4 regions of the Streptomyces sp. NPDC094032 genome follow, and region 2 is predicted to be linked to each of the others. Evidence: riboswitches for the same ligand, from Rfam matches in the RefSeq annotation. Region 2 holds a riboswitch; each other region holds the start of a gene.

Region 1 (7,663 bases), on a different contig from region 2:
TGCTCCTCATGTCGACGCCCTCGCACATGACACTGCGCCAGGGCATGCGGATCCGGTACTCCGACGACCGCGGCGAGACCTGGCGGGACGCCCCCGGCGGGCAGGTCGCCAAGGTGCTCGGGGACCGGGCCGGCTACTCCGACCTGGCCGAGCTGTCCGCCGGCGAGATCGGCATGGTCCACGAGGGTGGCCAGTCCTTCTCCGCCGAGCACATCTACTTCACCCGCTTCGCGATGGCCGAGCTCGGCATCCCCGGCACCTTCGCCGCCCAGGGCTCCGCGCTGCCGCAGACCTCCCCGGCGGCCGGCCGCACCAGCCCCGACACGACCGCCGAGGCCGCCGACGCCTCCCTCGGCAGCGGCGCCACGCTCGCCCCCGGCGCCCAGTTCGGCGCCCGGAGCTTCGGCCAGGGCCTCAAGCTGGACGGCGGCACCGCGGGCTCCGCCGACCTGCCGTACGCGCCCGCGCTCGACCCGGGCGCCGGAGACGTCACGTACTCCCTCTTCTTCCGGTACGACGCCATCGACACCACCCCGCAGCAGACCCTGATGTGGGCGTACGGGGTCGGCGACCCCCGGCCGCAGGTGTGGGTCCGGGTGCAGCCGAAGGACAACCAGGTCATGGCCCGGGTCGAGGGCGACAGCGGGCAGCATGTGACGCTGACCCTCAAGGCGCCCGCGCACCCGACCGCCAAGGCCTTCGGCGACGGCGCCTGGCACCATCTGGTCCTCACCCGCCAGGGCGCCGCCGTCACCCTCCGGGTCGACGACCTCTCCGCCCAGGACACCCGCACCGACGTCGGACGGCTCGCCCCGGCGCGTACCGCCGACCCGGCCGGCATCCGGCTCGGCGACAAGCCCGGCACCGACCCCAACGACGGCTTCACCGGCACCCTCGACGAGTTCCGGATGTACGGCACGGTCCTGACCGACCAGGAGCGGGACGCCCTGCGCGGGACGCGGCCCGAGGACGTGGCCCCGGCCGCGCTGCGCGCCCACCTCCCCTTCGAGGTGATCGACACCGCCGACCCCGTGCCCCTGGTGACCACCCGGATCCAGGACGACGTCTCAGGACACTGCGCCGACGGCACCGTGCTCGGCACCACCAGCACCGAGGCCGCCGTCGTCAAGGGCCGCATCGGCGGCGGCGCCCTCGCCGTCGGCCCGAACCTCCCCGGCGTGGAGGTGCCCTACGTCCCCGCCGTCGACAACGGCACCGGCGAGTTCACCTTCGCCCTCTGGTTCCGCTACGACTCCACGGCGAACCCGCAGGACGCGGCGCTGCTCTGGGCGTACGGATCGACCTCGGGCAAGCCCTCGCTGTGGGTGCGGGCCAAGCCCTCCGCCGACCGGCTGACCGCCCGCCTGGAGACCGCCGGGGCCTCCATCCCGCTCGACGTGATCGACACCAAGGCCGACCGGGCCGCGTTCGGCGACAACGCCTGGCACCTGCTGACCCTGACCCGCAGGAAGAAGACGGCCGGGGACGCCGAGGCGACCACCGTCAGCCTGCGCGTCGACAACGGCACCCCCACCACCGCCGAGGGCCTGACCGGCTCCTTCACGGACGGCATCGCCGCCCCCGAGGGCTTCCGCGTCGGCTCCAAGTCCACCGGCACCGACGTCCTCACCGGCGAGCTCGACGACTTCCGCTACTACAAGCGGGCCCTGACGGCGGCCGAGGAGACCGGCCTGTACGCCACGGCCGTCGGCGGATCGAGCGCCCCGCGCGACCCGTACGTCTGGTGGACCATGGAGGGCGGTAACACCGAGCAGCACCTGGTCGCCCGGCCCGCCGACGACCCGGCCGCCCGCGCCACCCCCGACGCCTCCCGCCACTGCGGCCACGGCATCGTCCGCCCCGGCGCCACCGTCACCGACACCGGCGCCAGGTTCGGCCGGAGCCTCGACCTCGACGGGAAGACGGGCGCCGTCGAGCTCCCGTACGGGGAGGACCGGGCGCTCGGCTCGGGCGACTTCACCCTGGCGACCTGGGTGCGCTTCCGGCAGGCCGACAACACCAGCCCGGTGCTCGTCTGGGCGTACGGCGTCGGCACCTCGGAACGCCAGCTGTGGATCCGCGCGCTGTCCCCGGAGAACAAGGTCGTCGCCCACGTCCAGACCGACCGGGGCATCACCGCCCTGGAGGCCGCGGCCCCGGCCGGGACCGTCTTCGGCGACGGCGCCTGGCGGCATGTCGTGCTGCGCCGCCAGGGTGGGACGCTGACCCTGTCGGTCGGCGACGGGACCGCCCTCCAGGCGGTCGCGACCGGCACCGTCTCCGGCGCCCTGACCGTGGAGGACGGCTTCGACGTACGCGGCTTCCGGCTCGGGGCGCGCCCCGACAGCGCGGGCGCGGACAAGGACCGGCTGACGGGCTCGCTGGACGAGTTCACGCTGGTACGGCGCGCCCTGTCGGACGCGGAGATCACCACGGTGACCGGGCCGCTCCCGGTCGACAGCGCCACCGTCGTCCGGCTGGCCTTCGACCAGCTGACGGCGAAGGGGGTGTACGCCCGGCTGTAAAGAGGGGTACGCCCGGCTGTGACGGGCGCCCCGGCGGCGGCGGGTTAGTGTCGGGACCATGTCCGACCAGCCCGCCGCCGCCTCCGTTCCACCGCCCGCCCCCGAGCTCTTCACCTGGGAGTTCGCCACCGATCCCTACCCCGCGTACGCCTGGCTGCGCGAGCACGCGCCGGTGCACCGGGCGAAGCTGCCCAGCGGGGTGGAGGCCTGGCTGGTGACCCGGTACGCGGACGCCCGGCAGGCGCTCGCCGACCAGCGTCTGTCGAAGAACCCGGCGCACCACGACGAGCCGGCGCACGCCAAGGGCAAGACGGGCATCCCCGGCGAGCGCAAGGCCGAGCTGACCACCCACCTGCTCAACATCGACCCGCCGGACCACACCCGGCTGCGGCGGCTGGTGTCGAAGGCGTTCACACCGCGCCGGGTCGCGGAGTTCGCGCCCCGGGTGCAGGAGCTGACCGACCGGCTCATCGACGACTTCGTGGAGAAGGGGAGCGCGGACCTCATCCACGAGTTCGCCTTCCCCCTCCCCATCTACGCGATCTGCGACCTGCTGGGCGTGCCCGCCGAGGACCAGGACGACTTCCGGGACTGGGCCGGGATGATGATCCGGCACGGCGGCGGGCCGCGCGGCGGGGTGGCGCGCTCGGTGAAGAAGATGCGCGGCTATCTGCTGGAACTCATCCACAAGAAGCGCGAGGCCCCGGGCGACGACCTGATCTCCGGGCTCATCAAGGCCTCCGACCACGGCGAGCACCTCACCGAGAACGAGGCCGCCGCGATGGCCTTCATCCTTCTCTTCGCGGGCTTCGAGACCACGGTGAACCTGATCGGCAACGGCGTGTACGCGCTGCTGCGCAACCCGGAGCAGCGGGCCAGGCTCCAGGAGTCGATCGCGGCGGGGGAGACCGGGCTGCTTGAGACGGGCGTCGAGGAGCTGCTGCGGTACGACGGGCCGGTGGAGCTCGCGACCTGGCGGTACGCCACCGAGGCGGTGACGATCGGCGGCCAGGAGATCCCGGCCGGCGACCCGGTCCTGGTGGTGCTGGCCGCCGCGGACCGCGACCCCGCGCGGTTCGACGAGCCGGACACCCTGGATCTGGCGCGCCGCGACAACCAGCATCTCGGGTACGGGCACGGCATCCACTACTGCCTGGGGGCCCCGCTGGCGCGCCTTGAGGGACAGACGGCGCTGGCGACGCTCCTGACTCGCCTGCCGGACCTGCGACTTGGGGCCGATCCCGAGGAACTGCGGTGGCGCGGTGGGCTGATCATGCGTGGCCTGCGCACGCTTCCGGTGGAGTTCAGCGCTTCCCACAAAGGTCCAACCAGCTGACGGACCGTCAAGACTGTGATCTTCGCGTGATCTCCGCTGCATCGACTTGTGACTCACGTTCGAATGCCGCTACGTTCACCCGCAGTCTCAGCAGTCACGCGAAAGGCAGTCCGTATGCGCTCCGGGAACGGACGACACCGCAGACCCCGCCAGGCCCCCGCGCTCGTCGTCGCGGCGGGCGTCACCGGCTCGGCCATGGCCCTGCCGCTGCTCGCCACCGGCTCCGCCTCCGCGGCGGACGCCCCGACCTGGGACCGGGTCGCCGAGTGCGAGTCGGGAGGCGCGTGGAGCGCCAACTTCGGCAACGGGCTCTACGGCGGTCTCCAGTTCACCCAGGAGAGCTGGGAGCGCCACGGCGGCCTCGCGTACGCGCCGAGCGCGGACCTCGCCAGCCGGGCGCAGCAGATCGCCATCGCCGACAAGGCGCTCGCCGCGGGTGACACCCAGTGGGCCACCTGCGCGCCGATCGCGGGCCTGAAGAACGACGGCAGGAAGCCCGCCGTCGCGCCCGGCGCCGCCGTCAAGCCCAAGGCGTCCACCGGTCCGGTCGCCGAGTCCAACCGGACCGACGGCACCCCGGCCGGCTCCGGGGCGAGCACGACGACCCCGGCCACCCCCGCGACCCCGTCGGGCGGCGCCACGACCGCGCCCGCGACCCCGGCCACCCCCGGCGGCTCCGCGACGCCCGGCACGCCGACGACGCCGGGTACGCCGGACGCGTCCGGTACGCCGAGCGCTCCCGGTACCCCGGGTACCCCGGGTACCCCCGCTACTCCCGGTACGACGGATCCGGCCACCCCCGGCTCCGGCAAGCACCGTGGTGACGCCGCGCCAGAGCAGCCGGGCAATTCGGACGCCACGCCCGAATCCGGACGTCACGCCGCACCGGCTGACGGGTCGGCGGATGGCGTGACCGGCGGTAACGCGACGGCCGAAGGCACGGTCATCGGGCAGAAGTCGGACAACTCGGGCAAGGCTGGCGAATACACCGTCAAGCCGGGTGACAGTCTGTCGGACATTGCGCAGGAGAACGCGCTGCCCGGCGGCTGGACCGCCCTCTATGACGCCAACAAGAAGACGGTCGGCGTCGACCCGGACCTCATCCTCCCTGGTCAGAGCCTTGAGTTGACGCCTGCGCCCGCCCCGGCGGCGGAGTAGTTCGTAGCTGAATGTCCGTTATGAGTAAGTGAGACATGGGTCTCTCTTGCCGAACTGGCGTGTCACGTCCGCAAAGTTTGCTCGCGTCGCCCCTCACCTGCGTAAACACCCCTCCCCGGGGAGCAAGTAGGGGCGATTTTTCCGGGTTGATGGTCTTTGAACTTCCGCCGGGTCTATGTCTACGGTCGTGACCGCTCGCCACCGCGGGCCCCGTCGACCGGTAACGCCGAATCCTGCCGCCGACCGATGGGAACAGTCGTCGCGTCAGCGCCGAAGGCAGGAGCGGGGGACCCAAGGTAAGTGCCGGCCCCGGCCGTTGAGACAGACGGCCGACGATCGGCTTGGGGTGAAGCCGCGTGCAAGGACACGCGGCCGGGCAACTCACTACGCCCGAACCCGACAGCTCACCTCGTAGGCGTCGGTGAGGAGAATTCCCATGCTGTTTTCCGGCAACAAGGGCAAACACCGTCGTCCCTCCAAGGCCACCCGAGCCATCACGCTCGCCGGTGTCGCCGGTGTCGCCGTCGCCGCCCCGCTGATGACCGCGGGCACCGCCTCGGCCGCCACCGCCTCCGAGTGGGACGCCGTCGCCGCGTGCGAGTCCGGCGGCAACTGGTCCATCAACACCGGCAACGGTTACTACGGCGGCCTGCAGTTCTCGGCCTCCACCTGGGCCGCGTACGGCGGCACCGCCTACGCCCCGACCGCCAACCAGGCGTCGAAGTCCCAGCAGATCGCCATCGCCGAGAAGGTCCTGGCCGGCCAGGGCAAGGGCGCGTGGCCGAGCTGTGGCGTGGGTCTCTCCAGCGCCACCTACAACGGCGGCTCCGCCTCGTCGAGCCCCTCCAGCTCGTCCTCTTCCTCGTCCTCCAGCTCCTCCTCGTCGAAGCGCTCCACCGAGCAGCCGACGACCCGCAGCGAGCAGCGCCAGGCGCCGAAGGCCACGCAGAAGAAGACCGTCTCCAAGAAGACCGTCACCACCCCCACCGGCCAGAAGGTCAAGAAGGGTGACGGCGAGTACAAGGTCGTCGCCGGCGACACCCTCAGCAAGATCGCCCAGGCGCACGGCGTCAAGGGCGGCTGGGCCAAGCTCTTCGAGCTCAACAAGGACGTCGTCACCAACGCCGACCTGATCTACCCGGGCCAGCAGCTCCACCTCAAGTGAGCTTGACGACCCTCCCGCGGTGACCACCCCGGCCCGGAGCGCCCTTCCCCCGTGCGCTCCGGGCCGGGGTTTCCCCGTTCGGGCCCTTACCCATCGGTAGTAAGGGGTCTTTCGTCCTCAGATGCATGCCCTTGGGTCCTTTTTCGTCCCAGGGGGCGGGCGTCCGGCTGGCCGGAGCCCCGGAGCCGGTTAGGCTCTTGTCGCAAGGCGAAACGAGACCTTGCCGCATGCGTCACAACCAGCGTCACATCCCAGAAGGAGATGCTCGTGCCGTCCATCGACGTCGTCGTAGCCCGGGAAATCCTGGACTCCCGAGGCAACCCCACGGTCGAGGTCGAGGTCGGCCTCGACGACGGCAGCACCGGCCGTGCTGCCGTGCCGTCCGGTGCCTCCACCGGTGCGTTCGAGGCCCTTGAGCTCCGCGACGGTGACCCCAACCGTTACCAGGGCAAGGGTGTCGAGAAGGCCGTCCTCGCGGTCATCGAGCAGATCGGCCCGGAGCTCGTCGGCTACGACGCCACCGAGCAGCGCCTGATCGACCAGGCCATGTTCGACCTGGACGCGACCCCGGACAAGTCCTCGCTCGGCGCCAACGCCATCCTCGGTGTCTCCCTCGCCGTCGCGCACGCCGCCTCCGAGGCGTCCGACCTGCCGCTCTTCCGCTACCTCGGCGGCCCGAACGCGCACCTGCTGCCCGTTCCGATGATGAACATCCTGAACGGCGGCTCGCACGCCGACTCCAACGTGGACATCCAGGAGTTCATGATCGCGCCGATCGGCGCGGAGTCCTTCTCCGAGGCGCTGCGCTGGGGCACCGAGGTCTACCACACCCTCAAGTCCGTCCTGAAGACCAAGGGCCTGTCCACCGGCCTCGGTGACGAGGGCGGCTTCGCCCCGAACCTGGACTCCAACCGCGCCGCGCTCGACCTCATCGTCGAGGCCATCAAGCAGGCCGGCTACGTCCCGGGCAAGGACATCGCGCTCGCGCTCGACTGCGCCGCCTCCGAGTTCTACAAGGACGGCAAGTACGAGTTCGAGGGCAAGTCCCGCTCGGCCGCCGAGATGACCGAGTACTACGAGGAGCTCGTCGCCGCGTACCCGCTGGTCTCCATCGAGGACCCGCTGTTCGAGGACGACTGGGCCGGCTGGAAGGTCATCACCGACAAGCTGGGCGCCAAGGTGCAGCTGGTCGGCGACGACCTGTTCGTCACCAACCCCGAGCGCCTCGCCCGCGGCATCGAGGAGGGCTCCGCGAACGCCCTCCTGGTCAAGGTCAACCAGATCGGCTCGCTGACCGAGACCCTGGACGCCGTCGAGCTGGCCCAGCGCAGCGGCTTCAAGTGCATGATGTCGCACCGCTCCGGCGAGACCGAGGACGTCACCATCGCCGACCTGGCCGTCGCCACCAACTGCGGCCAGATCAAGACCGGCGCCCCGGCCCGCTCCGAGCGCGTCGCCAAGTACAACCAGCTGCTGCGC
Region 2 (7,663 bases):
TGGTTCCACCAGCCGGGCGCGACCAGCGAGGCGGGCGACTCCCGGGCCACCCACGCCGCCGCCCTGGAGTACGTCGACCGGCACATCGGGCGCCTGTTCGCCGCCATGAGCAGCCGCCGCGACTGCTTCGCCGTCGTCTGCTCGGACCATGGCACCGCGTACGGGGACGACGGCTTCACCGGGCACCGGCTCGGCCATGAGAGCGTATGGAATGTGCCGTATGCACATTTCATCCTGCCTGGCCCGGACAGCATGGAGAACACCGCATGACCCGCTCGACCGAGACCCCGCGCCCCTACCGGAGTTACGTCTACGCCTACCCGCACAAGACCGCGTACCGCCCGCTGCCCGAGCGGCCCCCGCTCGACGCGCTCTGGGCCGACGAGCCGAAGGACGCGCTCTCCCTCTACGCCCACATACCGTTCTGCGAGGTCCGCTGCGGCTTCTGCAACCTCTTCACCCGGATCGGCGCCCCCGGCGAGCTGACCACCCGCTATCTCGACGCGCTGGACCGGCAGGCCGTGGCGGTGCGCGAGGCGCTGGGGGACGCGGCGCCGGTGCGGTTCGCCACGGCGGCGTTCGGCGGCGGCACGCCCACGTATCTGAGCGCCGCCGAGCTGGAGCGGCTGTGCGACATCGCCGAGCTGCGGATGGGGGCCGATCTGCGGGCGGTGCCGCTGTCCGTGGAGACCTCCCCGGCCACGGCCACCGCCGACCGGCTCGCGGTCCTCGCCGAGCGGGGCGCGACCCGGCTGAGCATCGGGGTGCAGAGCTTCGTCGAGGAGGAGGCCAGGGCGGCCGTGCGCCCGCAGCGCCGGGCGGACGTCGAGGCGGCCCTCGGCCGGATCCGGGACACCGGCGTCCCGGTCCTCAACATCGACCTGATCTACGGCATCGACGGCCAGACCGAGACGTCCTGGCGCCGCTCGCTCGACGCCGCGCTCGGCTGGCGGCCCGAGGAGCTCTATCTCTACCCGCTGTACGTCCGCCCGCTCACCGGCCTCGGCCGGCAGCCGCGGGGCCTGGACGCCGACCGGGAGTGGGACGAGCTGCGGCTGCGGCTCTACCGGTACGGCCGGGACCACCTCCTCGCCCGCGGCTACCGGCAGGTGTCGATGCGCATGTTCCGGCGCGCGGACGCGCCCGCGCTCGGACCCGACGACCACGCCTGCCAGACCGACGGCATGATCGGCCTCGGCTGCGGCGCCCGCTCGTACACCTCGCGGCTGCACTACTCCTTCGACTACGCGGTCGGCACCCGCGAGATCCGCTCGATCATCGACGCGTACACGGAGACGGCCGACTTCTCCCGGGCCGAGGTGGGCCGCCCGACCGACGCCGACGAGGCCCGCCGCCGCCATCTGCTGCAGTCGCTGCTCCAGGCCGAGGGCATGGCGGGCGCCGACTACGCGGACCGCTTCGGCAGCTCGCCCTTCGCGGACTTCCCGGCCGAGCTCGCCCGCTTCGAGGAGCTGGGCTGGCTGGACACGGACGCGCCCGGCGGGCTGCTGCGGCTCTCCCCGGAGGGGCTCGCGCACTCGGACGGGCTCGGCCCCGAGCTGTTCTCCCCGGCGGTGCGGGCCGCGATGGCCGCGTACGAGGCGAAGTAGCGGGGCCCGGGATGGATCTGACCCTGCTCTACCGGGGCCCGCTGGCCTCCTGCGACTACGACTGTCCGTACTGCCCGTTCGCCAAGCGCCGCGACAGCCGCGAGACGCTGACGGCGGACCGGGCCGCCCTGGAGCGCTTCGCCGGCTGGGCGGCGGACCGGCGGGAGGACCGGCTGCGCATCCTCTTCACCCCGTGGGGCGAGGGCCTGGTGCGCTCCTGGTACCGGCGGACCCTGGTCGAGCTCTCCCGGCTGCCGCACGTGGAGCGGGTGGCGATCCAGACCAACCTGAGCTGCCGTACGGAGTGGCTGGCGGAGGCCGACCCGGACACGGTGGCGCTCTGGTGCACGTACCACCCGGGTCAGACCCCGTACGAGCGCTTCCTCGGCAAGTGCCGCGCGCTCGCGGAGCAGGGCATCCGCTTCAGCGTAGGGATCGTCGGCCTGCCGGAGCACCTGGCCGCCGCGCGGCGGCTGCGCGCCGAGCTGCCGGCCGGCGTCTACCTGTGGGTGAACGCGGCGGAGGGCCACACCTACACCGACGGGGAGGCCGAGGACTGGACGGCCCTCGACCCCCTCTTCCCGTACAGCCGGCATCCGCACCGCTCGGCCGGGCTGCCGTGCCGCACCGGCGAGTCGGTCGTCTCGGTGGACGGCGACGGGACGGTGCGGCGCTGCCACTTCGTCAGGGCCGAGCTGGGCAACCTCTACGACGGCTCGTACCGGACCGCGCTGCGCCCGCGCCCCTGCCCGCTCGCCGTCTGCGACTGCCACATCGGCTACGTCCATCTGGAGACGCTGCCGCTGTACGACGTGTTCGCCGGCGGCGTCCTGGAGCGGATACCGGCCGGCCGCCCGGAGCCGCCGCCTACAGGGGCATGAGGTCGGGGCGCTTGGCCTCGACGTGGTCCCCCGAGCTCTCGCCGCGCAGGCGGCGCCCGATCCACGGGACCAGGTACTCCTTCGCCCAGTGGATGTCGTCCTTGCGGACCTCCAGGGTGCCGCGCGGCGGCCGCGGCGGCCACGCCTGGTCCGGGTCGGCCGGCACCGGCATGCCGAGGACCTGGGCGGCGCGCAGCGCGACCCGGGTGTGCCCCTCGGCCGACAGGTGGAGCCGGTCGTCGTCCCAGGCGCGCCGGTCCTGGACGGACTTCAGCGACCACAGGTCGAGCACCGGGCAGTCGTAGCGGTCGGCGATGGACCGGACATGGGCGGTGTACGTGGCGATCTTCCCGCGCAGGTGCTTCAGGACGGGCACGTCACGTGTGTCGAAGCCGGTCGTCACCATGACGGTGCCCACGGCGGAGGTCAGGTCGGCGACGGCGCGCTCGAAGCGCTCGGCGACGTCGTCGGGGTCGGTGCCGGGGCGGATGATGTCGTTGCCGCCGGCGCAGAAGGTCACCAGGTCGGGGGCGAGTTCCTTCGCCCTCGGGACCTGCTCGGCGACGATCTGGTCCAGAAGGCGCCCCCGCACCGCCAGGTTGGCGTAGCGGAAGGCGTCGTTCTCCGGCAGCTGGTCGGCGAGCAGCACCGCGAAGCGGTCCGCCCATCCGACGTACGTCCCGTCGGGGCCGGGGTCTCCGACGCCCTCCGTGAAGCTGTCACCGATCGCCGCGTACGACCCGAATGCGTTCTTGTCTCTTGTTCTCGAATCGTCTGCCACGGGAGCTCATCTTTCCCTTACGGATGTGACCTACGCGACCGTAAGGAGGGGTTGACGGCGGGTGACATATGCCACCGATAAAGATTCCGCCAAGCCGGAATACGCCGGAGGCCCGGCACATGGGTGCCGGGCCTCCGGGGTGAATCCGTGCAATTCCGGGGTCAGACGCTGACGCCGTGCTGGCGCAGGGCGGCCAGCGGGTCGATGTCGGAGCCGTACTCCGGCCCGGTGCGGATCTCGAAGTGCAGGTGCGGGCCGGTGACGTTGCCGGTCGCGCCGGAGAGGCCGATCTGCTGGCCGCCGGTGACGGTCTGACCGGCGGAGACGGAGATCGAGGACAGGTGGGCGTACTGCGAGAAGGTGCCGTCGGCGTGCTGGATGACGACCTGGTTGCCGTACGCGCCGCCGTCGCCGGCGGAGTAGACGGTGCCCGGGCCGACCGCGCGGACGGTGGTGCCGGTGGAGGCGATGAAGTCGACGCCGGTGTGGTAGCCGGAGGACCACATCGAGCCGGAGGCGCGGTACGGGGTGGAGACGCCGCCGCCGGCGATGGGGGTGACCCAGCCGGTGGAGGAGGTCTGGCCGGCCGAGGAGGACGCCGAGGACGACGACGAGGAGGAAGCGGCCGAGGAGGACGACGACGAGGAAGACGAAGAGGAGGACGCCGAGGCGCGCTCGCTGCCGCGCGAGGCGCGGGTGTCGTCACCGGTGCTCTGCGCGGGGGCGGCGGCCTTCGGCGTGTGCGCCGTGGCGGTGCCCTTGGCGCCGAGGGTGAGCTTCATGCCGGGGAGGATCAGCGAGGGGTCCTCGCCGACGACCTGGCGGTTGTCGCGGTAGAGCTTCTGCCAGCCGCCGGTGAGCCTGTGCTCACTGGCGATCTTGGACAGGTAGTCGCCACGGACGACGGTGTACGCCTTCGGGGCGGCGGCGGGAGCGGCGGCCGGGGCCTGGGCGGGGGTCGCGGCGGCGACGGTGACGGCCTGCGGGGCCTTCGCGACCGGGGCGGCCTGCTCGGCGGCGTGCGCGCCGGTCGCGCCGATGAGCGGCAGGGCGACGACGGCGCCACCGGTGCCTGCGGCGACGAATCCGCGGGTGATCGGGTTGGCCTTGGGACGGCGGTGCTTACCCTTCGCGGGCATGGCGGATTCCTCTCCGTCGCCTGCGAGGTGAGCTGTCGGGTTCGGACTGGAGATGTCCGGCCGCGTGGTCGCGCGGCTTCACCCCGAGCCGTCCTTCTTCGAGGGATCGGCGTAGTACCTGGGTCCCCCGCTCCTGCCTTGTACGGGTGGTGTGCGGATTCCGGTCGGCGGCAGGATTAGGCGGTCCGTCCGGATTGAGCGCGACGCTATGCGAGGCGGGTGGGCACGAACAAGCCACCGTTTTCACGACAGCGGTGCGGGCGCGATTTCCGGCCGGAATTCCGGTCACCCTCCGTGGATGACGGTCCCTCGATTTCCCTTTCCGGAAGGGAATTTGGAAAAGACGATCAGCCACGGTCCGTCACGTCTATGACGCTGCTCACGCCCCGAATCCCATCTCCCCCGGTATCAGGGCGCGTTACCCCTAAGGGTTTAATTCGGACAGATCGCCCATTCCAGCCCGAGGGGGTGCGGTCGGGGCCTCTCACCTGGATGATTGCCCCAGGAACCCATTTCGAGACCAGGAGCATCCGTGACGCAGACGACGACCGAGCCCGAGCTGACCGGCGTACGCAACTTCCGCGACCTCGGCGGGCTGCCGACGGTGGACGGCCGGAGCGTGCGCGCCGGACGCCTCTTCCGCAGCGGTCACCTGGCGCACGCCACGCAGGAGGACGCGACGTTTCTCGCCACCCTCGACCTGCACACCGTCTTCGACTTCCGCAACGAGGCCGACCGGCGCATGGAGGGGGCGGACGTCGAGCTGCCCGGCGTGCGGAACGTGAACATACCGCTCAACGACCCGGCCGACGGCAAGGAGTTCTGGAAGCTGGTGCAGGGCGGCGACCTGACGCAGCTGCGCGAGATCCTGGGCGACGGCAAGGCCGCGGCCCGGATGTCCGACTCGTACCGGAAGATGATCGTGGAGCGGACCGCCGAGCACAGCCGCGTCCTGCACGCCATGGCCGAGGAGAGCGTCCCGGCCCTGATGCACTGTGCGGCCGGCAAGGACCGCGCCGGTCTGTCGATCGCGATCACGCTGCTCGCCGTCGGCGTCGAGCGCGAGGCGATCGAGGAGGACTACGTGAAGTCCAACGAGCCGCACCGCCGCTACAAGGTGCGGCGCGACTCCAGCGCGGCGGACGCCCTGTCGCCCGAGGTGATGGAGCTGCTGAGCCCGCTCTTCGACGCGCGGGTGGAGTATCTGCGGGCCGCCTTCGACACCATCGAGGAGACCTGGGGCTCGGTCGACGCCTATCTGACGGAGGGGCTGCGGCTCACCCCGGAGACCCGGGACCGGCTGCGCGAGCGCCTGCTCGTCGAGGCGTAGGAACGGCGAGGGCCGCGGGGCAGTGTGCCCCGCGGCCCTTTCGCATGGTCGACCGGGCGCCTACTGACCGCCGCCCATCTCGAACAGCAGGTAGAGGAAGCCGGCGAAGAGGTGGCCGGCGATCAGGTACGCGAAGAGCCGGAGCACCAGCCCCTTGGGGAACTTGCCGTTGCCGCGCTCCTCGCCGGTGTCCGGTACGGAGCTCCCAGACGTGTCAGACATGTCGATCCTTTCCACGGTCGTGAGACTCGAAGGGTCAGCGCCGGTGCGGGGTGCCGTCACCGAGACACAGCTCGGCCACGGGACTCTGCATCAGGGTGTGGACGAAGAGCAGCTCGGCCCCGGTACGGGTGGCGGCGCCGATCCGGTGCGGGGTGAGCGAGTCGAAGTGCGCGCTGTCCCCGGGATCGAGGACGTGCACCGCGTCGCCGAGGGCGAGCCGCACCCGGCCCTCCAGGACGTGGATCCACTCCTCGCCCGGGTGGACCCGCACGATGTCGGCGCGGGTGGCGTAGGGCACGTGCACGCGCAGGCACTGGAGGGCGCGCCCGGCGCCGCCGGCCTGGCGGTAGATCCAGCCGTCGGCCTCGACCGGCTCGGAGCGGCCGGCCCGGACGACCGGGTCGCGCTCGGGCGGGGTCTCGCCCAGCAGCTCGGAGACCGTCGTACCGTAGATACGGGACAACGCGAGCAGCATCGGGAGCGAGGGCTGCCGGTTGCCCGTCTCAAGCCGGGACAGATGGGCCGGGGAGAGACCGGCCCGCTGGGCGGCGGCCTCCAGGGTGAGCCCCCGGCGGCGGCGCAGGGCCCGCAGCTGCGGGGCGACGTCCGGCAGGATGTCGGTGGCGCTGGGGGCGGCAGGGTCCGGGGAGGATTCCCCGGGGACGTGGTCCATGCGTCCATTCCGCCAGGATCGTGCCTCTGAGGCAAATTTATTGCCCCAGAGGCAAAAGACCGCGGGAGCGGCCCGGGGCCGCCCCGGTCAGCGCTGCGCGACCGCCTGCTTGACCAGGGTCTTCCCGAAGTCCCACATCAGCCCGCCGCCGCCGTGGGCGTCGTCCATCACCGCCGTGAAGGCGGTCACGAAGCGGTCCACGTCCGCCTCGTCGATGACCAGCGGCGGGATCAGCTTGATCACTTCCAGATGGTCGCCCGACACCTGGGTGAGGATCCGGTGCCGCTGGAGCAGCGGCACCACGACCATCTGGGCGAAGAGGCCCTTGCGGGCCGCCTGGAGCATGGTCCAGCGGCTGCGCAGGCCCAGCGAGGACGGCCGGCCGAACTCGATGCCGATCATCAGCCCGCGGCCCCGGATCTCCTTCAGCAGCTCGTAGCGCGGTACGAGCTCCCTCAGCCGGGAGGCGAGCAGGTCGCCGATCCGCCGTACGTGGGCGACGGTGCCCTCGGTCTCCATGACCGAGAGCACCGCGAGCCCGGCGGCCATGGCCTGCGCGTTCGCGCCGAAGCTGGCCGAGTGGACCAGGACCCGGTCCATGGACGAGTAGACCTTCTTGAAGATCCAGTCCTTGCCCAGGGTCGCGCCCACCGGCACATAGCCGCCGGAGAGCGCCTTGGCGACGCAGACCAGGTCGGGCTCGACGCCCTCCTCGTGCTGGTACGCGTAGAAGTCGCCGGTCCGGCCGAGGCCGGTCTGCACCTCGTCGGCGATCAGCAGCGCGCCGTGCCGGTGCAGCAGCTCCTGGGCGGCGCGCAGGAAGCCCGGCGGGGGCTCGTGGACGCCCTTGCCCTGGATCGGCTCCACGACGAAGGCGGCCACGTCCCCCTTGCGCAGCTCCCGCTCCAGGGCGTCGAGGTCGCCGAGGCCGATCGCCGTGTCCGGCAGCAGCGGGCCGAAGCCGTCGCGGAAGCCGTCCTCGCCGTTGACCGAGAGCGAGCCGGTGGTCAGCCCGTGGAAGGCGTGG
Region 3 (7,663 bases), on a different contig from region 2:
CGTTCGCGAGCGTATCCATCGACTCAACCGCTCCTCGGGTTTTATGGACAGGTGTCCATCATAGCTGGACACCTGTCCATGAAATCCCCGGAGCCTCAGTAGGCGCTGTTGACGTTGTCGATCGAGCCGTAGCGGTCGGCGGCGTAGTTGCAGGCGGCCGTGATGTTGGCGACCGGGTCGTAGAGGTCGTAGGCCGTGCCGGCGACGTGGTAGGCCTGGAAGGTCGGCTCGATCACCTGGAGGAGGCCCTTGGAGGGGGTGCCGGCCAGGGCGTTGGAGTCCCAGTTGTTGATGGCCAGCGGGTTGCCCGAGGACTCGCGCATGATGTTGCGGTGGATGCCCTCGTAGGTGCCCGGGATGCCGTTCTTGGCCATGATGGAGAGGGACTCGCGGATCCAGCCGTCCAGGTCGTTCGTGTACGAGACGGCCGAGACCGCCGAGGAGACCGCGGGGGCAGCCTGCGCCGCGGCCTGGACCACGGCCGCCGACGGGGCGGACGCCTGGGGCGCGACCGCCGGGCGGGCCGCGGCGGCGCCGCTCGCGCCGCCGCTCGCGGCGGCGTTCCGGGCGTCGATGGCGAGGCGCAGGCCGGGGCGGATGAGGCCGGGGTCGGCGCCCACGGCGGCACGGTTGTCGCGGTAGACCTTCTGCCAGCCGCCGCTCACGTGGTGCTCGCGGGCGATCTTCGAGAGCGAGTCACCGGCGACCACGGAGTAGCGCACGGGACCGCCCGCCTTGGCCGCCGGCACCGCCGCCTTTTCGATTGCGACGGAATGGACCGCGCGTACGGCCTGCGGGGTCTCAGCGGCGGCGCCGGTGGCTCCGAGGAGCGGCAGGGCGAGTGCGGCGCTGCCGGTGATGCCGACGACGGCCAGTCCGCGAGCGAGCGGGGCGCTCTTGGTGCGGCGGTGCTTCCCGTTTCCACGCATGGCGAGTTCCTCTCCTTCGCCTGCGAGGTGAGCTGTCGGGTTCGGGCAGGAGCTGCCCGGCCGCGCGGCGCGCGGCTTCACCCCGAGCCGCCCCGGTGACCGGGGCGGCGGAGAACCTGGGTCCCCCGCTCCTGCCGTACGTGTGGGTGGGTGAGTGCGGTGCCCGGGCGGCGGCAGGATTCGGCGTTCCGTCCGGATGACGGGTGACCGTAGGCGAATCCGAACGGCGAGAACAAGGGTCCAATTCGCAAAAGCAAGCAGATCTTTTAGCAGCCGGAAATAGGGCGATCGCGGTGCCGTGATCCAACTCGCCAACTGGTTTCCGGGGGCGCGCGCATGACTCCGCGACAGCATCTTGGGGACATGCCGGGCCGTGACTCAGATCACCGCCGGTCACTTAATCTGATATGTCCGGATCCATGCGATTTAGGAAAGGTTTGAGAAATCGGGGGTTCGCGACGACTGGCGGTCCGCTTCCGGGGCGGGATGATGGAGGGGCTGCGGGGTGGAGGAGGGACACGGTCTGGATGAGCGCGGCGGCCTTCCCTGCCGGACAGGACCCGGCGGACGGCGATCTCACCTTGGAGCCGGGCGGTCTCCTCGACGTCCTCGGGGTGGCCGCCGTCGTCCTGGACGAGCGCGGTCGGATCGCCCTGTGGAGCCCGCAGGCGGAGGAGCTCTTCGGCTACCCGACGGCCGAGGCCCTCGGCCGCCCCGCCGTCGCGCTGCTGGTGGAGGAGCGCCACCAGGACCTGGTGCGGTCGCTCTTCGCGCGCGTGGTGTCGGGCGCCGGGCCCTGGGCCGGGGTCTTCCCGGTACGGCACAAGGACGGCCACACGCTCCTGGCGGAGTTCCGCAACACCCGGCTCCAGGACGAGCGGGGGCGCCCCTACGCGCTGGGGCTCGCCTCCGACCGGGCCACGGACCGGCGCGTGGAGGAGCACCTGTCGCTGTCCTCGCTGCTGGTCACCCACTCCCCCATCGGCCTGGCCGTCCTGGACCACGGCCTCCGCTTCGTGCTGGTCAACCCGGCCCTGGAACGGATCGACGGCCTGGCCGCCGCCGCGCACCTGGGGCGCACGCTCCAGGAGACGATGGCGTCCCCGGACGCGGAGGCCCTGGAGACGGCGCTGGGCGAGGTCCTGGAGACGGGCGAGCCCGTGCTGTCCCGGAGCGTGCGCGGAGTGACCGGGCCCGACGGCGCGGAGCGGGTGTGGTCGGTCTCGCTCTACCGGCTGCGGACACCCGAGCGGCGGATCATGGGGGTCGCCATCGCGGTCAGGGACATCACCGAACAGCACCAGGCGGCCAGGACGGCGGCCCGGGCCCGCCGCCGGCTCGCGGTGATCGCGGCGGCCTCGGAGCGGGTGGGGACCACGCTCGACCTGGATCTCACCGCCCACGAGCTGGCGGACCTGGTGGTGCCCGAGTTCGCCGACATCGCCGCCGTCGACGTCCTGGAGTCCATCCTGACCGGGCCGCTCGCCGGGCCGGCGCGGACCTCGGGTCCCGCCGTGTTCCGCGCGCTCGCCGTGAAGGCCGCGTACACCACGCCGGCGCGGGAGGCCGCCGACCCGGTCGGCGAGCCCGCCCGCTACGGCGCCGAGCGGCTGGTCACCCAGTGCGCCCGCACCGGGCGCCCGGTCCTCGTGCGGCACGTCACCGACGGCGACCTGCCCCGGATCGCCAGCGGCGAGGCCACCGCCGCGCTGCTGCGGCGGGCGGGCATCCACTCGTACCTCGCCGTCCCGCTGCGGGCCCGCGGCGTGGTCCTGGGCGTGCTCGACCTGAAGCGGGCGCGCAACTCCGTGCCGTTCGACGAGGACGACGTCCTGCTGGCCGGGGAGCTCGCGGCCCGCGCCGCGGTCGCCATCGACAACGCCCGCTGGTACCGGCACCAGAGCCAGGCCGCCCTGGCCCTCCAGCGCCACCTGCTGCCGCACGGGCCGCCGCGGCTCCACGGCCTCGACGTCGCCTACCGCTACCAGCCCGCCTCGGAGTCGGTCGAGGTCGGCGGCGACTGGTTCGACGCGATCCCGCTGCCCGACGGCAAGACCGCCCTGGTGGTGGGCGACGTGATGGGCAGCGGCATCAACGCGGCGGCGACCATGGGGCAGTTCCGCACCGCCGCCCGCACCCTCGCCGGGCTCGGGCTCGCGCCGGGCGTGGTCCTGGAGCACCTGGACCGCACCGCCGCCGATCTGGACGACGCGATGGCCACCTGTGTGTGCGCCGTCTACGACCCGTACAGCGCGAGCTGCCGGGTCGCGAACGCCGGCCACCCGCCGCCCGTCCATGTCGCCGCCGGCCGGGCCCCCCGCCTGCTGGAGCTGACCGCGGGCGCGCCCCTGGGCGTCGGCGGCGTGCCCTTCGAGACCCAGGAGATCCCGTTCGGGGTGGGCGACGACCTGGTGCTGTACACGGACGGCCTGGTCGAGACCCGTGACCAGGACATCGACGTACGCCTCGAAGCCCTCACCGACCTGCTGGACCGCGCCCCGCTCCCCCTGGAGCAGATCTGCGACCTGCTGCTCGGCTCGCTGCGCGGGCCCGACGACCACGACGACGTGGCGCTGCTGATCGCCCGCGCCCGGCAGCCGTACGGAGAGGGGGCACCGTGAGCGACGCGCTCCCGCAGGACGACGGCCTGCCGCCCTTCACGGAGGACTGCGCCGCCGCGCTGCTCGACGGCCGGGGCCGGATCGAGGGCTGGACGCCGGAGGCCCGGACCCTGCTGAGCCGGTCCGCCGCCGATGTCGTCGGCCATTCGGCGCGCGCGCTCCTCGCGGACCCCTCGGCCTGGCCGCCGCTGGTGGCGGCGTACGCGCGGGGCGTCCGGCACGGCGACGCGGTGCTGCGTACCGGCCGGGGCGCCGAACTGCCCGTGGTCTTCCAGGCGTTCGACCTCGCCGGGAACGGCGGACCCGCCGGGTACCTGGTCCTTGCCACCCCGGCGGCGCGGGCCGTCCGCAGGCACCAGGACCGGGCCTTCATCCGGGAGCTGTTCCACCAGGACCGGGTGGGGCTCGCCGTGTTCGACCCGGGGCTGCGGCTCCTGCGGACCAACACGCACCTGCTGCCGTACACGGGGGTGCCGCACGACCTCCGGGGGCGGCGCCTGGGCGACTTCCTGTGGCCCGGGGACGCGGACGCGATCGAGGGAGGGCTGCGGGAGGTGCTGCGCACCGGCAAGCCGCTGCTCGGGGTGGAGCAGGTGCTGCGCACGCTCGACGATCCGCTCGGCGGGGTGACCCTCTCGGTGTCGGCGTTCCGTCTCCAGTCCCCCGAGGGGCAGGTCCTGGGGCTGACCGCGCTGTTCACCGACATGACCGAGCTGCGGCGTTCGGCCGAGCGCCTCGCCCTGCTGCACCACGCCACCGCGTCCGTCGGCCGCTCCCTGTCGGTCACGGACACGGGGCGCGAGCTGGCGGCCGCGCTCGTGCCCGGACTGGGCGATCTGGCGGTCGTGGAGCTCGCCGACGGGGTGGTGCACGGCGAGGAGCCGGTGCCGGACCGGGAGGGCCGCCTGCTGCTGCGCCGGACCGCCGTGGCGGGACGGTCGGCGGAGCCGGCCGGGGACGGCGGGGGGCGTCCGGAGGCCGGCGGCGGCGCGGCCCCCCAGCCCGCCCCGGAGACCGTCCTCGTCGCCGTCCCCTCCGGCGGGGACGCCCCGGACGCCGTCGGACCGGCGCCCGGCGGCCGGGCCGTCGGCGGTCACCCGATGACGATGACGGTCCCGCTCCACGCCCGCGGGATGGTGCTCGGCCGGGTGTCCGTCGGCCGGGACGCCGACCTGGGGCCCTACCAGGCGCCCGACCGGGACCTGCTGCGCGAGATCGCCGGCCGGGCCGCCCTCGCGCTGGACAACGCGCGGCGGTTCACGCGGGAGCACCGGGCGGCCGTGGGCCTCCAGCGGAGCATGCTGCCGCCGACGCAGAGCGAGACGCCCGGGGCGAGCACCTCGGCCGTCTATCTCCCGGCCGGGACCGCGAGCGGGGTCGGCGGGGACTGGTTCGACGTGATCCCGCTGTCCTCCGCGCGGGTCGCCCTGGTCGTGGGGGACGTCGTCGGACACGGCCTGGCCGCGACCGCCACCATGGGCCGGCTGCGGATGGCGGTGCGCACCCTCGCGGACCTCGACCTCGAACCCGACGAGCTGCTCGCCCATCTGGACGACCTGGTCTCCCAGTTGCCGGCCGAACCCGAGGAGGGCGAGGAGCACGAGAGCGACCCCGACGACCCCGACGCCGACGGGTGGCGGGACCGGCACGCCTCCCCGACGACCGGGGCGACCTGCGCGTACGCGATCTACGACCCGGTCTCGCGGCGCTGCTCGGTGGCCTCCGCCGGTCATCCGCCGCCCGTGGTGGCCGACCCCGGGGGCGGGGTGGCGTACCTGCCGGTGGACCCCGGGCCCCCGCTGGGGGTCGGCGGGCTGCCGTTCGAGACGACGGAGGTCGACCTGGCCCCCGGCAGCGTCCTCGCCCTCTACACGGACGGCCTGATCGAGGGCCGGGACGGCGATCTGGACGCGGGGATGGCCGAGCTGGCCGCCCGGCTTGCCCGGCCCGGGGCGTCGGCGGGCCCGTTGCGGGAGCTGGGCCGGGAGATCGTGACGGGCCGCCCCGCCGCCGGGCTCGCGGACGACGTGACGCTGCTGCTCGCCCGTACCCGTACGGTGCCGCCGGAGGACGTGGCCTGCTGGCAGGTGGAGGCCGACCCGGCGGCGGTGGGGCGGGTGCGTGAGGCCGCCACCGCGCGGCTGCGGGCGTGGGATCTCGACGAGCTGGCCTTCACCACCGAGCTGGTGCTCAGCGAGCTGGTCACCAACGCGATCCGGTACGCGGGCGGCCCGGTCGAGGTACGTCTGATCCGCGCCGGGCGGCTGATCTGCGAGGTGTCCGACCCGAGCGCCACCCACCCGCGCATGCGCCGGGCGCGGCTGACCGACGAGGGCGGCCGGGGCCTGTATCTCGTCGCCCAGCTCACCACCCGCTGGGGCAGCCGCTACAGCCGTCGCGGCAAGACCATCTGGGCGGAACAGGAGCTCCCCGGCTGAAACTCCGTCCTTAGGGGTCGGGCGTACGGTCAGGCGTCGAGGACGGCGGCGACCGCCTCGATCTCCACGAGCTGGTCGGCGTAGCCGAGGACGGTCACGCCCATCAGGGTGCTGGGCACGTCATGCTCGCCGAACGCGTCGCGGACCACCTCCCACGCCCGTACCAGCTCCTCCTGCCGGTCCGTGGCGACGAGCACGCGGGTGCTGATGACGTCGTGCAGCGTGGCGCCGGCGTCGGCCAGGGCGGTCCGCAGGTTCGCGACGGCCTGGGCGGCCTGTCCGGCGACGTCCCCGACGGCCACGGTGGCGCCGTCCGCGTCGAGCGGGCACGCCCCGGCGAGGAAGACGAGCCGCGCCTCGGCGGGGGCGGTGGCCGCGTAGGCGTACTCGGCGACGTCGGACAGGGTGGCGGAGCGGATCAGTTCGACGGCACGCGGCATGGAGTTCCCTTTCGGGGACGGCGGTACGGAGCGGAGGTCACCCTGTCAGAGATCGCCCAGGCTCTCGACGGGTTTTCCCGGCGCTCCGAACGCCCCCGGCGCCAGGCTCCGCAGCAGGGCGAGGTCCACGTCCAGGAGGCTGCGGACGACCCTGCGGCGGGGTCCCGGCGGGATGGGGGTGAGGGAGGGGACGGCCACGACGGCGCAGCCGGCCGCCTCGGCGGAGGCGACGCCGGTCGGGGAGTCCTCGACGGCGACGCAGTCGGCCGGGACGAGGCCGAGGAGGCCGATCGCCGCCCGGTACGGGTCGGGGGCCGGTTTGGTGCGCGGGGTCTCCCCCTCGGCGACGGAGGTGGTGAACCAGTGGCGTCCGAGGGTGTCGAGGACGGTGTCCACGACGGCCCGGGGCGAGGCGGAGACGAGCGCGGTGGGCACGCCCGCGGTGCGCAGCGCCGCCAGGAGTGCCAGGGCGCCCGGCAGCGGGACGACCTGCCCGCGCACGAGTTCCGCGAAGCGGGCTCCGAGGGAGGCGCCCAGCCGGACCGGGTCGGCGCGGTGGCCGGTGAGCGAGGCGAGGTACGCGGCGCAGTCCTCGATCGCCCGGCCGCGTATGTACGCGACGTCGGCGTCCCCGAGGCCGAGGCCCAGCCGCCGGGCCTCCTCCTCGACGGCCTGTTCCCAGAGCCGTTCGGTGTCGACGAGCGTGCCGTCCATGTCGAAAAGGACCGCGGTCATGCGCCGGCCTCCCGGGCGGGTCGAAGGGTACGGATGGGCGTCCACCGGGAGGTCATTCCTCGGTGGCCCCGAGGGCGGGGTGGTCCCGCAGGTGGACGTGGCGGCCGGTGGCGGCGTGCAGTTCGAGGACGGTGAGCTGGTTCTCGCCGTCGCGCAGGACCGGCGCCGGGACGTACAGGGCGGTCTGCGGGCCACGGGACCAGTAGCGCCCGAGCGGGAAGCCGTTGATCCAGGCCAGGCCCTTGGTCCAGCCGTCCAGGTGCAGATAGGTGTCGGCGGGCCCGGCGACGGTGAAGGTGCCCCGGTGGAAGGCGGGCCCGACCTCCGGGGACCCGGTGGGCCGGAAGGTCAGGGTGTCGAGGCGGTCGAGCGGCAGGGCGCGGCTGTGCCAGACGGCGGGCGCGTGCCCGTCGACCGTGACGCGGCCGAGCAGGCCCTTGCGGTCGTGGAGGGCGGCGCCGTAGTTGACCCGGCCCTGGTTCTCGACGAGGACGGTGAGG
Region 4 (7,663 bases), on a different contig from region 2:
CCGGCTGCACGCGCTCGTGCAGCGCGGCAGGGAGAACGGGATCCCGGTGCGGGAGCTCGGCCCCGCGCAGATCAGCGAGTACGAGCCGCGGGTGCGGGGCGTGGCGGCGATCCACGTCGGCACGACCGGCATCGTCGACTACGGGGCGGTGGCGGCGAAGCTGGCCGAGGCGTCCGGGGCGCGGATCCTGTACGGGTCGGCGGTCACCGCGATCGACCGGCGCCCCTGGGGCGTGGCCGTGCGCACGGCCGCCGGGCGCGTGGTGCGCGGGCGGGTCCTGGTCAACTGCGCGGGGCTGCACTGCGACCGGGTGGCGCGGCTCGCGGGCGACGACCCGGAGATGCGGATCGTCCCCTTCCGCGGGGAGTACTACGAGCTGGCCGACCCCTCCCTCGTACGCGGTCTGGTCTATCCGGTGCCGGATCCGGCCTTCCCCTTCCTCGGGGTCCATCTGACCCGTGGCATCGACGGCGGCGTCCATGTCGGGCCGAACGCGGTCCCGGCCCTCGCCCGCGAGGGCTACGGCTGGTCGGTGGTCCGCCCGCGCGAGCTCGCCGGCACCCTCGCCTGGCCCGGCAGCTGGGCCATCGCCAAGGCGCACTGGCGCTACGGGGCGGGCGAGCTGCACCGGTCCCTGTCCAAGCGCGCCTTCACCGAGGCGGTCCGGCGGATGCTGCCGATCGTCGAGGAGCGCGACCTGCGGCGGGCGACGCCGGGCGTGCGGGCGCAGGCGGTGCTGAAGGACGGCACCCTGGTGGACGACTTCCTGATCCGCGAGTCCGTGCGGACGGTGCACGTGCTGAACGCCCCGTCGCCCGCGGCGACGGCCTCGCTGCCGATCGGGCGGGAAGTGGCGGGGCGGGCGCTGGCGCTGCTGTAGCACCCGGCGCCGGTGACGGCGCCGGCCGTCGAGCGCCGGGAGGGGGCGGGAGCGGAGGCGCCCGCCATGGCGCCGTCCCGTTGTGCCCACCCTCCCCCAGACTTCGTCCGGGGGGGACCCCCAGCCCCAGCCCCAGCCCCAGCCCCAGCGGGACGATTGCCCACAACGGGCCGACCCGGCGCGCCGTAGAATCGGGGCATTGTGTCTGAGCAGCCAGAGAACAACCCGCACATCACCCCCGCCGACCGCACCCTGGCCGAGCAGCGCGCCGCGCGGCTCGGGAGCCGGATGTTCGCGCCGGGTGAGGGGCCCTCGCCCGACCCGGCGGGCTCGCACTTCGAGCGTCGGATCCGCAGCTTCCAGCCCCGGCGCAGCCGCGTCACCGCGGGGCAGGCCGAGGCCATGCTGAAGCGGTGGCCCGACTGGGGGCTCGACATCGACGGCATGCGCCGGCTCGACCTGACGGAGATGTTCGGCGGGCTGCCGGTCGTCCTGGAGATCGGCTTCGGCATGGGTGAGGCCACCGCGCAGATGGCCGCGGCCGACCCCGGCACCGGCATCCTCGCGGTCGACGTCCACACCCCCGGCCAGGGCAATCTGCTCGGACTCGCCGACCGCAACGGCCTGGAGAACGTCCGGGTCGCCAACGGCGACGCGATCATCCTGCTCCGCGAGATGCTCACGCCCGAGTCCCTCGACGGCTGCCGGGTCTACTTCCCGGACCCGTGGCCGAAGAAGCGGCACCACAAGCGGCGCCTGATCCAGCCCGACTTCCTCACTCTGCTCGCGCCCCGCCTCAAGCCCGGCGGCGTGCTGCACTGCGCCACGGACTGGGAGCCGTACGCGGAGCAGATGCTGGAGGTGCTCAGCGCGCACCCCGACTTCGAGAACACCCAGGCCGACGGCGGCTACGCGCCCCGGCCCGGGTACCGGCCGCTGACCCGCTTCGAGGGGCAGGGCCTCGACAAGGGGCACGTCGTCCACGACCTGCTGTTCCGCAGGCGCTGACCTCGCGCGCCCCGTCGGCGGGGGCGGGTTTTCCACAGGCTGCGGGAACTCCCTCGCCGCTGTCGGTGGCGCTCGTTAGGGTCGTTCCGTGTCGTCGAACCCGATCGTCGGATCTCCCACCGAGCCCGCGCCCGCCGCTGCCGCTGCTCCTGCCGCCGCTGCCGAGGCGTTCATTCCCGCGCCCGCACCGGTGCCCGCCCTGGAGACCGACCAGCCGGACTTCGCCGCGGTCCCGGAGCGTGCCAAGTGGCGGTACAAGCCGCGCCGCGCCTTCTGGCGCAGCAAGCTGCTGCGGGCCATCACGCTGATCACCCTGCTCGCGCTGTGCGCCCTGGCGATCCTCGCGCTGGTGCGGGAGGAGACCGGCACCGAGGGCTTCCTCGTCGGCCTCGGCCTCGCGGTCCTGCCCGTGCCGCTGCTGCTGGCCGCGTTCCGCTGGCTCGACCGGGTCGAGCCGGCCCCGTGGAAGAACCTGCTGTTCGCCCTCGCCTGGGGCGCGTTCGCCTCCACCCTGGTGGCGATCCTGGCCAACTCCTTCGCCGTGGAGTGGATCAGCAGCGCGACCGCCGACCCCGGCTCCGCCGACACCCTCGGCGCGACCGCGGTCGCCCCGGTCGTGGAGGAGACCGCGAAGGGCGCGGCCCTGCTGCTGCTCTTCCTCTTCCGCCGCAGGGACTTCACGGGCCCGGTCGACGGCCTCGTCCACGCCGGATTCACCGCCACCGGCTTCGCGTTCACCGAGAACATCCTCTATCTGGGCAACGCGTTCGGCGAGGACCAGGAGATCGGCTCCACCGGGATCGGCTCCATGACCTTCGGGACCTTCCTGGTCCGGATCATCATGTCGCCGTTCGCCCACCCGCTGTTCACCTCGCTCACCGGGCTCGGCTTCGGCTTCGCCGCCCTCCTGGCGGCAGACGCCCGGTTCCGCCGCACCCGGCTGGTCCTGCTCCCGCTCGCCGGCCTGCTCCTCGCCATGGGCATGCACGCCCTGTGGAACGGTTCGGCCAGCTTCCACCCGCTGGCGTTCCTCGCGGTGTACGGGATGTTCATGGTCCCGGTCTTCGCCCTGCTCACCTGGCTCGCGATATGGAGCCGGCAGAAGGAGCTGCGCACGATATCCGGCGAGCTCCCGGCCTACGCGACGGCGGGCTGGCTCGCGCACGACGAGCCGCTCGCGCTCTCCTCGATGCGGGCCCGCGCGCTGGCCCGCGGCTTCGCCGCCCGTACGTACGGGAAGCGGGCCGCGCAGGCGGTCGGCGAGTACGAGGCCTTCGCCACCACCCTCGCCTTCCTGCGCCACCGGGCCGGGCGCGGCCAGGCGGCCCCGGACTTCGCGGCCCGCGAGCAGGAGCTGCTGCACCACCTGTGGCAGCGCAGGCAGGTGGCCTCGCCCGCGCTGACCTACGCCGCGCGGGCCACGGGCCGGGTCTGGGCGCCGCCGCAGTATCTGGACTACGGCGGCTACAACCCGTACCGCGGCTAGCGGAGGCGGTGGGCCGGGCGGCGGATCAGACGGCCGAGGCCTCGTCCAGCACCGCCAGCTCCGCCGGCGTCAGCTCCAGCTCGGCGACGGCGACGAGGGCGGGGAGCTGCTCGACCGTGCGGGCCGAGGCGATCGGGGCGACGACGGTCGGGCGGGAGGCGAGCCAGGCGAGGGCGACGGTGGCGACCTCGGCGTCGTGGGCCTCGGCGACCGCGTCGAGCGCGGCGAGCACCTTCTGGCCCCGCTCGGTCTCCAGGTGCTGGGCCGCGCTGCCCGCGCGGACGCTGGCGACGGCGGCGCCCGGGCGGTACTTGCCGGTGAGGAAGCCGGAGGCGAGCGCGAAGTACGGCACGGCGCCGAGGCCGGCCTGCTCGGCGGTCTCCAGGAGGGCGCCCTCGTAGGTCTCGCGGGAGACCAGGTTGTAGTGCGGCTGGAGCGCGACGTAGCGGGCGAGCCCCTCGGCCTCGGCGAAGTCGAGCGAGGCGCGCAGCCGCTCCGGGGAGATGTTGGAGGCGGCGACGGCCCGCACCTTGCCGTCCTTGACCAGCTGGTCCAGGGCGGTGACGATCTCCTCGACCGGCACGGTCTCGTCGTCGAAGTGCGTGTAGTAGAGGTCGATGTAGTCGGTGCCCAGGCGGCGCAGCGACTCCTCGGCGGCGGCCTTGATGGTGGTCGCGCTCAGCCCCTTGAAGCGGGGGTGGGCGCCGACCTTGGTCGCGACGAGGACGTCGGCGCGCTTGCCGCGGGAGGCGAGCCAGCGGCCGATGACGGTCTCGGACTCGCCGCCCTCGTTGCCCTCGACCCACGAGGAGTAGGTGTCGGCGGTATCCACGAAATTGCCGCCCGCGGCGGTGTAGGCGTCGAGGACGGCGAAGGACTGCGCCTCGTCGGCGCTCCAGCCGAAGACGTTGCCGCCGAGGGCGAGCGGGAAGACGTGCAGGTCGGAGGAGCCCAGCTTGCGGAGAGAAGTCATGGGGTGATCAACCCTCCGCACGGCCGTGCCTATTCCGCTTCTCCGGGAGGAGCGGCGGATTCTCCGGGAGGAGCGGCGGACCTCAGACGGTCAGGCCCTTCGACCGCAGCCAGTCGGCCGGGTCGATGCCGCCACCGGACGGGGTGTGGACCTCCAGGTGGAGGTGGGGGCCGGTGACGTTGCCGGTGGCGCCGACCCGGCCGATGGTGTCGCCGGTGCCGACGGACTGGCCCGCGCCGACGGTCATCGAGGACAGGTGGCAGTACCAGACCTCGGTGCCGTCCGGCAGCTCCAGGACGATCCGGTAGCCGTACGAGCCGGACCAGCCGGCCGACTTCACGGTGCCGCTGTGGACGGCCTTGACCGGGGTGCCGGTGGGCGCGGCGAAGTCCAGGCCGGTGTGGTAGCCGGAGGACCACATCGAGCCGGCCTCGCCGTAGGTGGAGGTGATCGTGTACGAGGAGGTGGGCAGCGCGTAGCTCGCGGCCAGCTTGGCCAGGCGCTCGGCCTCGGCCTTCGCCGCCGCCTCCTTGGCGGCCGCCTCCGCCTCGGCCTTCGCCTTCGCCTCGGCCGCGGCCTTCTCCGCCGCTGCCGCCTTGGCCGCCGCCTCGGCCTTGGTCGCGGCCTCCGCCGCGGCCTTCTCGGCGGCGGCCTTCTGCGCCGCCTCCTTCTCCGCGGTGTCGGCGGCGGCCTGCTGCTGCTCGGCCTGCTGGAGGATGCGGGCGCGCAGCGCCTCGCCGGCGTCGGCCTGCCGCTCGCTGCCCGCGGGCGCGTCGGCGGAGGCGGTGTCCTGGGGAGTGGTGTAGGTGAGGGCGGTGAGCGGCTGCGGGTTGTTCGTGACCTCGGTGCTCGCGCCGGAGTCCTTCTCGTCGCCGCCGATGAGGTCGCCGATGCCGGGCAGTTCGGAGGCGTTGGGCAGGCCGAGGTCCGGCAGGGCTATGGCGACCGGGGGCTTGTCCTGCGCGGTGGCCAGGCCGCCCGCGCCGACGGCGGCGATGACGCCGACACCGAGGACGGTGGAGGAGCGGGCGAAGTTGGAGCGCTGCTTGACGACCCGGTGACGGCCGCCGGAGCGGTTCTGGGCCCGCAGCGAGTCCTCGGTGGGGTTCCATTCCTCCCCGCCCGTGCCCGCGGCGCCGTAGGCGCCGAAAGAGTCGAAGGGGGCTTCGGGAGCGGGGGTGTTGGAGGCCACGGAGGCGCTCTCCTTTCCTTCCTTCTCGCCTACCGGGTTAGCTGACGGGTTCGGAGCAGGAAGGTCTCCTACGGGTGTGCCGCACGGGTGCGGCGTGGCCCGATTCACCCCAAGTGGTGGTTCCCCGGTTCCCTTGCGGAATTCGGCGCACGCGCGCGGTGCCGTCTCTTGCGACGGCTGGGACGACCGCGCTGCGTTATCGAACGTTAATAGACACGGCCTCCCGATTCCAAGCCGTTCCCCTTGATCATTAGCTGAATTGACAGGGAATGGCCCGACTTGACCCCCAGTCAGACGGGATCCCGGTCACACCCAGAATCTGACGTTGTATCAATTGTTATCGGAGTGACACCCCCCGACTACGGCCGGTCACCGCCCTCCGGCGAGGCCCCGCCCGGCGGCACCACCGGCATCGTCCGCCGCCGCTCCTGCTGCCCAGCCGCCGGGCGGCTCACCGCAAGGAGCGCCATGTCGTCGGTCGAACCACCGCCCGTGTGCCGGCGCACATCCGCCACCAGCGCGTCCAACAGCTCCTCGGGACCGGGGAAGAGCCGCCCCGCGAGCCGCGCCGCCGGATCGTAGAAGACCCCCCGCGCGTCCCGCGCCTCCGAGAGACCGTCCGTGTAGAGCAGCAGCGTCGCACCCGCCGGGTACGGCGTCTCGTCGGCCCGGTCGGGCCACGCCGCCAGCTCCGCCATCCCCAGCGGCAGCGCGGCCTCGCTCGGCACCAACCGGTCGAGCCCGCCGTCCCCGTACAGCAGCAGCGGCTCGGGATGCCCCCGGTTCACCACCCGTACGAGCCCGTCGCCGCGCGGGATCTCCGCGAGGACCGCCGTCGTGAACCCCTCGAAGGCGTCGGGCCCGTCCCGCCGGGTGCCCTCCCGGTCCAGCGCCCGGTCGAGACGCCGCGCCACCCCCTCCAGCGTCGGCTCCAGCTCGGCCGCCTCGCGGAAGGCGCCGATGACCACGGCGACCGCCTCCACCGCGTCGAGCCCCTTGCCCCGCACGTCGCCGACGACCAGCCGTACCCCGTAGGGGGTGTCCTGTACCGCGAACAGATCGCCGCCGATGAACGCGTCGGCCTGCGCCGCCTCGTACCGGGCCGCGATCTGCAGCCCGCCGATCCGCTCGGCGGGCGCCGGAAGGACCGCCTTCTGCGCCGCCTCCGCGATCACCCGCACCGACGCGAGCCGCTCGCCGCTGCGCCGCACCACCCGGTTGATCAGCATCGCGAGCGCCGAGACGGTGAGGACGGTCAGCGTCTCGGTGAGCGAGGGGATGTCGTCGCTCGTCCCGTTGTAGAGGTGCAGCCCGACGCTGGCGAGGACCGCGGCGATGCCCGTCAGGAGCGTGGTGAGGGTGGAGAAGAAGGGGGCGGCGATCAGCGGCGCCGCGGAGAACAGCGGCGCCGCCGTGTACGCGGGCGGGGTGAACAGGTCGTAGAACACCCCGCCCACGATGATCAGCGGAGGCAGCGCGCGGATGAAGCGGCGGGCGAAGGCGTACGGACCCCGGCTCGCTCCCCCGCCACCGGGCCCGTGCCGCCCCGCTGCTCGCGCCACCTCTGCTCTCCCGCCTGGACCTGGGCCCGCCTGGACCTGGGCCCGACCGGCCCCGGACCCGCTGGACCAGGGACCGCCCCGAGGACGACGCGAGGACCCGCGCCCTCCCTCAGGGTGCGGTCAGCCGGTGCCCGTCGGCGACTCCCGCGCGGCCGACTGGCGTACGGCGGACGGGACGGCGAGCCGCCCGCCCCGCGCCAGCGCCGCCATGGCCACCGCGCAGCCGAGCCCCACCGCGCACAGCGTCAGCCAGGGCACCGCCGACCAGCCGGTCAGGTCGAGCAGGGCGCCCGTCCCCAGGTTCCCCAGGGTGATGCCGATCCCGCAGACGGTGTTGTAGAGCCCGTAGTGGGTGGCGACCCAGCGGCCGTCGGCGAGCGCGACCACGGTGTCCATCTCGTAGGGGTAGAGCACCGCGTTCGCCGCCGCCAGGAGCGCCGCGCACAGCAGCAGCCCCGGCAGCGAACGCCCGCCGCCCAGCAGCGCCGGCGGCAGGAACGCCACGCCCATCAGCGCCAGCCCCAGCACCAGACACCGCTCCCGGCTCAGCCGCCGCTTGCAC

What was found. A riboswitch is a leader RNA that binds a small molecule or an ion and turns the genes downstream of it on or off. The one in region 2 is predicted to bind cyclic di-AMP.
Region 1: another riboswitch for cyclic di-AMP. It lies ahead of ABTZ54_RS21125 (transglycosylase family protein); the one in region 2 lies ahead of ABTZ54_RS11990 (peptidoglycan DD-metalloendopeptidase family protein).
Region 3: another riboswitch for cyclic di-AMP. It lies ahead of ABTZ54_RS16580 (transglycosylase SLT domain-containing protein); the one in region 2 lies ahead of ABTZ54_RS11990 (peptidoglycan DD-metalloendopeptidase family protein).
Region 4: another riboswitch for cyclic di-AMP. It lies ahead of ABTZ54_RS06185 (M23 family metallopeptidase); the one in region 2 lies ahead of ABTZ54_RS11990 (peptidoglycan DD-metalloendopeptidase family protein).

The regions. Positions count from the first base shown of each region.
Region 1 covers NZ_JBEOUE010000014.1:144,372-152,034, forward strand. The annotation lists gene ABTZ54_RS21110 (LamG-like jellyroll fold domain-containing protein) at 1-2,525, shown strand, start outside; gene ABTZ54_RS21115 (cytochrome P450 family protein) at 2,584-3,861, shown strand; gene ABTZ54_RS21120 (transglycosylase family protein) at 3,976-5,019, shown strand; cyclic di-AMP (ydaO/yuaA leader) riboswitch at 5,278-5,452, shown strand; gene ABTZ54_RS21125 (transglycosylase family protein) at 5,456-6,184, shown strand; gene eno (phosphopyruvate hydratase) at 6,446-7,663, shown strand, end outside.
Region 2 covers NZ_JBEOUE010000006.1:191,053-198,715, reverse strand. The annotation lists gene ABTZ54_RS12010 (STM4013/SEN3800 family hydrolase) at 1-270, shown strand, start outside; gene ABTZ54_RS12005 (STM4012 family radical SAM protein) at 267-1,610, shown strand; gene ABTZ54_RS12000 (STM4011 family radical SAM protein) at 1,622-2,491, shown strand; gene ABTZ54_RS11995 (SGNH/GDSL hydrolase family protein) at 2,478-3,272, opposite strand; gene ABTZ54_RS11990 (peptidoglycan DD-metalloendopeptidase family protein) at 3,434-4,411, opposite strand; cyclic di-AMP (ydaO/yuaA leader) riboswitch at 4,416-4,570, opposite strand; gene ABTZ54_RS11985 (tyrosine-protein phosphatase) at 4,944-5,741, shown strand; gene ABTZ54_RS11980 (DUF6126 family protein) at 5,802-5,963, opposite strand; gene ABTZ54_RS11975 (helix-turn-helix domain-containing protein) at 5,998-6,636, opposite strand; gene ABTZ54_RS11970 (aspartate aminotransferase family protein) at 6,724-7,663, opposite strand, start outside.
Region 3 covers NZ_JBEOUE010000010.1:88,720-96,382, reverse strand. The annotation lists gene ABTZ54_RS16585 (DUF1304 domain-containing protein) at 1-19, opposite strand, end outside; gene ABTZ54_RS16580 (transglycosylase SLT domain-containing protein) at 96-929, opposite strand; cyclic di-AMP (ydaO/yuaA leader) riboswitch at 934-1,088, opposite strand; gene ABTZ54_RS16575 (SpoIIE family protein phosphatase) at 1,457-3,550, shown strand; gene ABTZ54_RS16570 (SpoIIE family protein phosphatase) at 3,547-5,988, shown strand; gene ABTZ54_RS16565 (RidA family protein) at 6,018-6,428, opposite strand; gene ABTZ54_RS16560 (HAD family hydrolase) at 6,474-7,163, opposite strand; gene ABTZ54_RS16555 (glycoside hydrolase family 35 protein) at 7,216-7,663, opposite strand, start outside.
Region 4 covers NZ_JBEOUE010000003.1:16,828-24,490, forward strand. The annotation lists gene lhgD (L-2-hydroxyglutarate dehydrogenase) at 1-880, shown strand, start outside; gene trmB (tRNA (guanosine(46)-N7)-methyltransferase TrmB) at 1,169-1,888, shown strand; gene ABTZ54_RS06175 (PrsW family intramembrane metalloprotease) at 2,061-3,374, shown strand; gene ABTZ54_RS06180 (aldo/keto reductase) at 3,400-4,347, opposite strand; gene ABTZ54_RS06185 (M23 family metallopeptidase) at 4,430-5,539, opposite strand; cyclic di-AMP (ydaO/yuaA leader) riboswitch at 5,552-5,697, opposite strand; gene ABTZ54_RS06190 (PP2C family protein-serine/threonine phosphatase) at 5,899-7,101, opposite strand; gene ABTZ54_RS06195 (MFS transporter) at 7,222-7,663, opposite strand, start outside.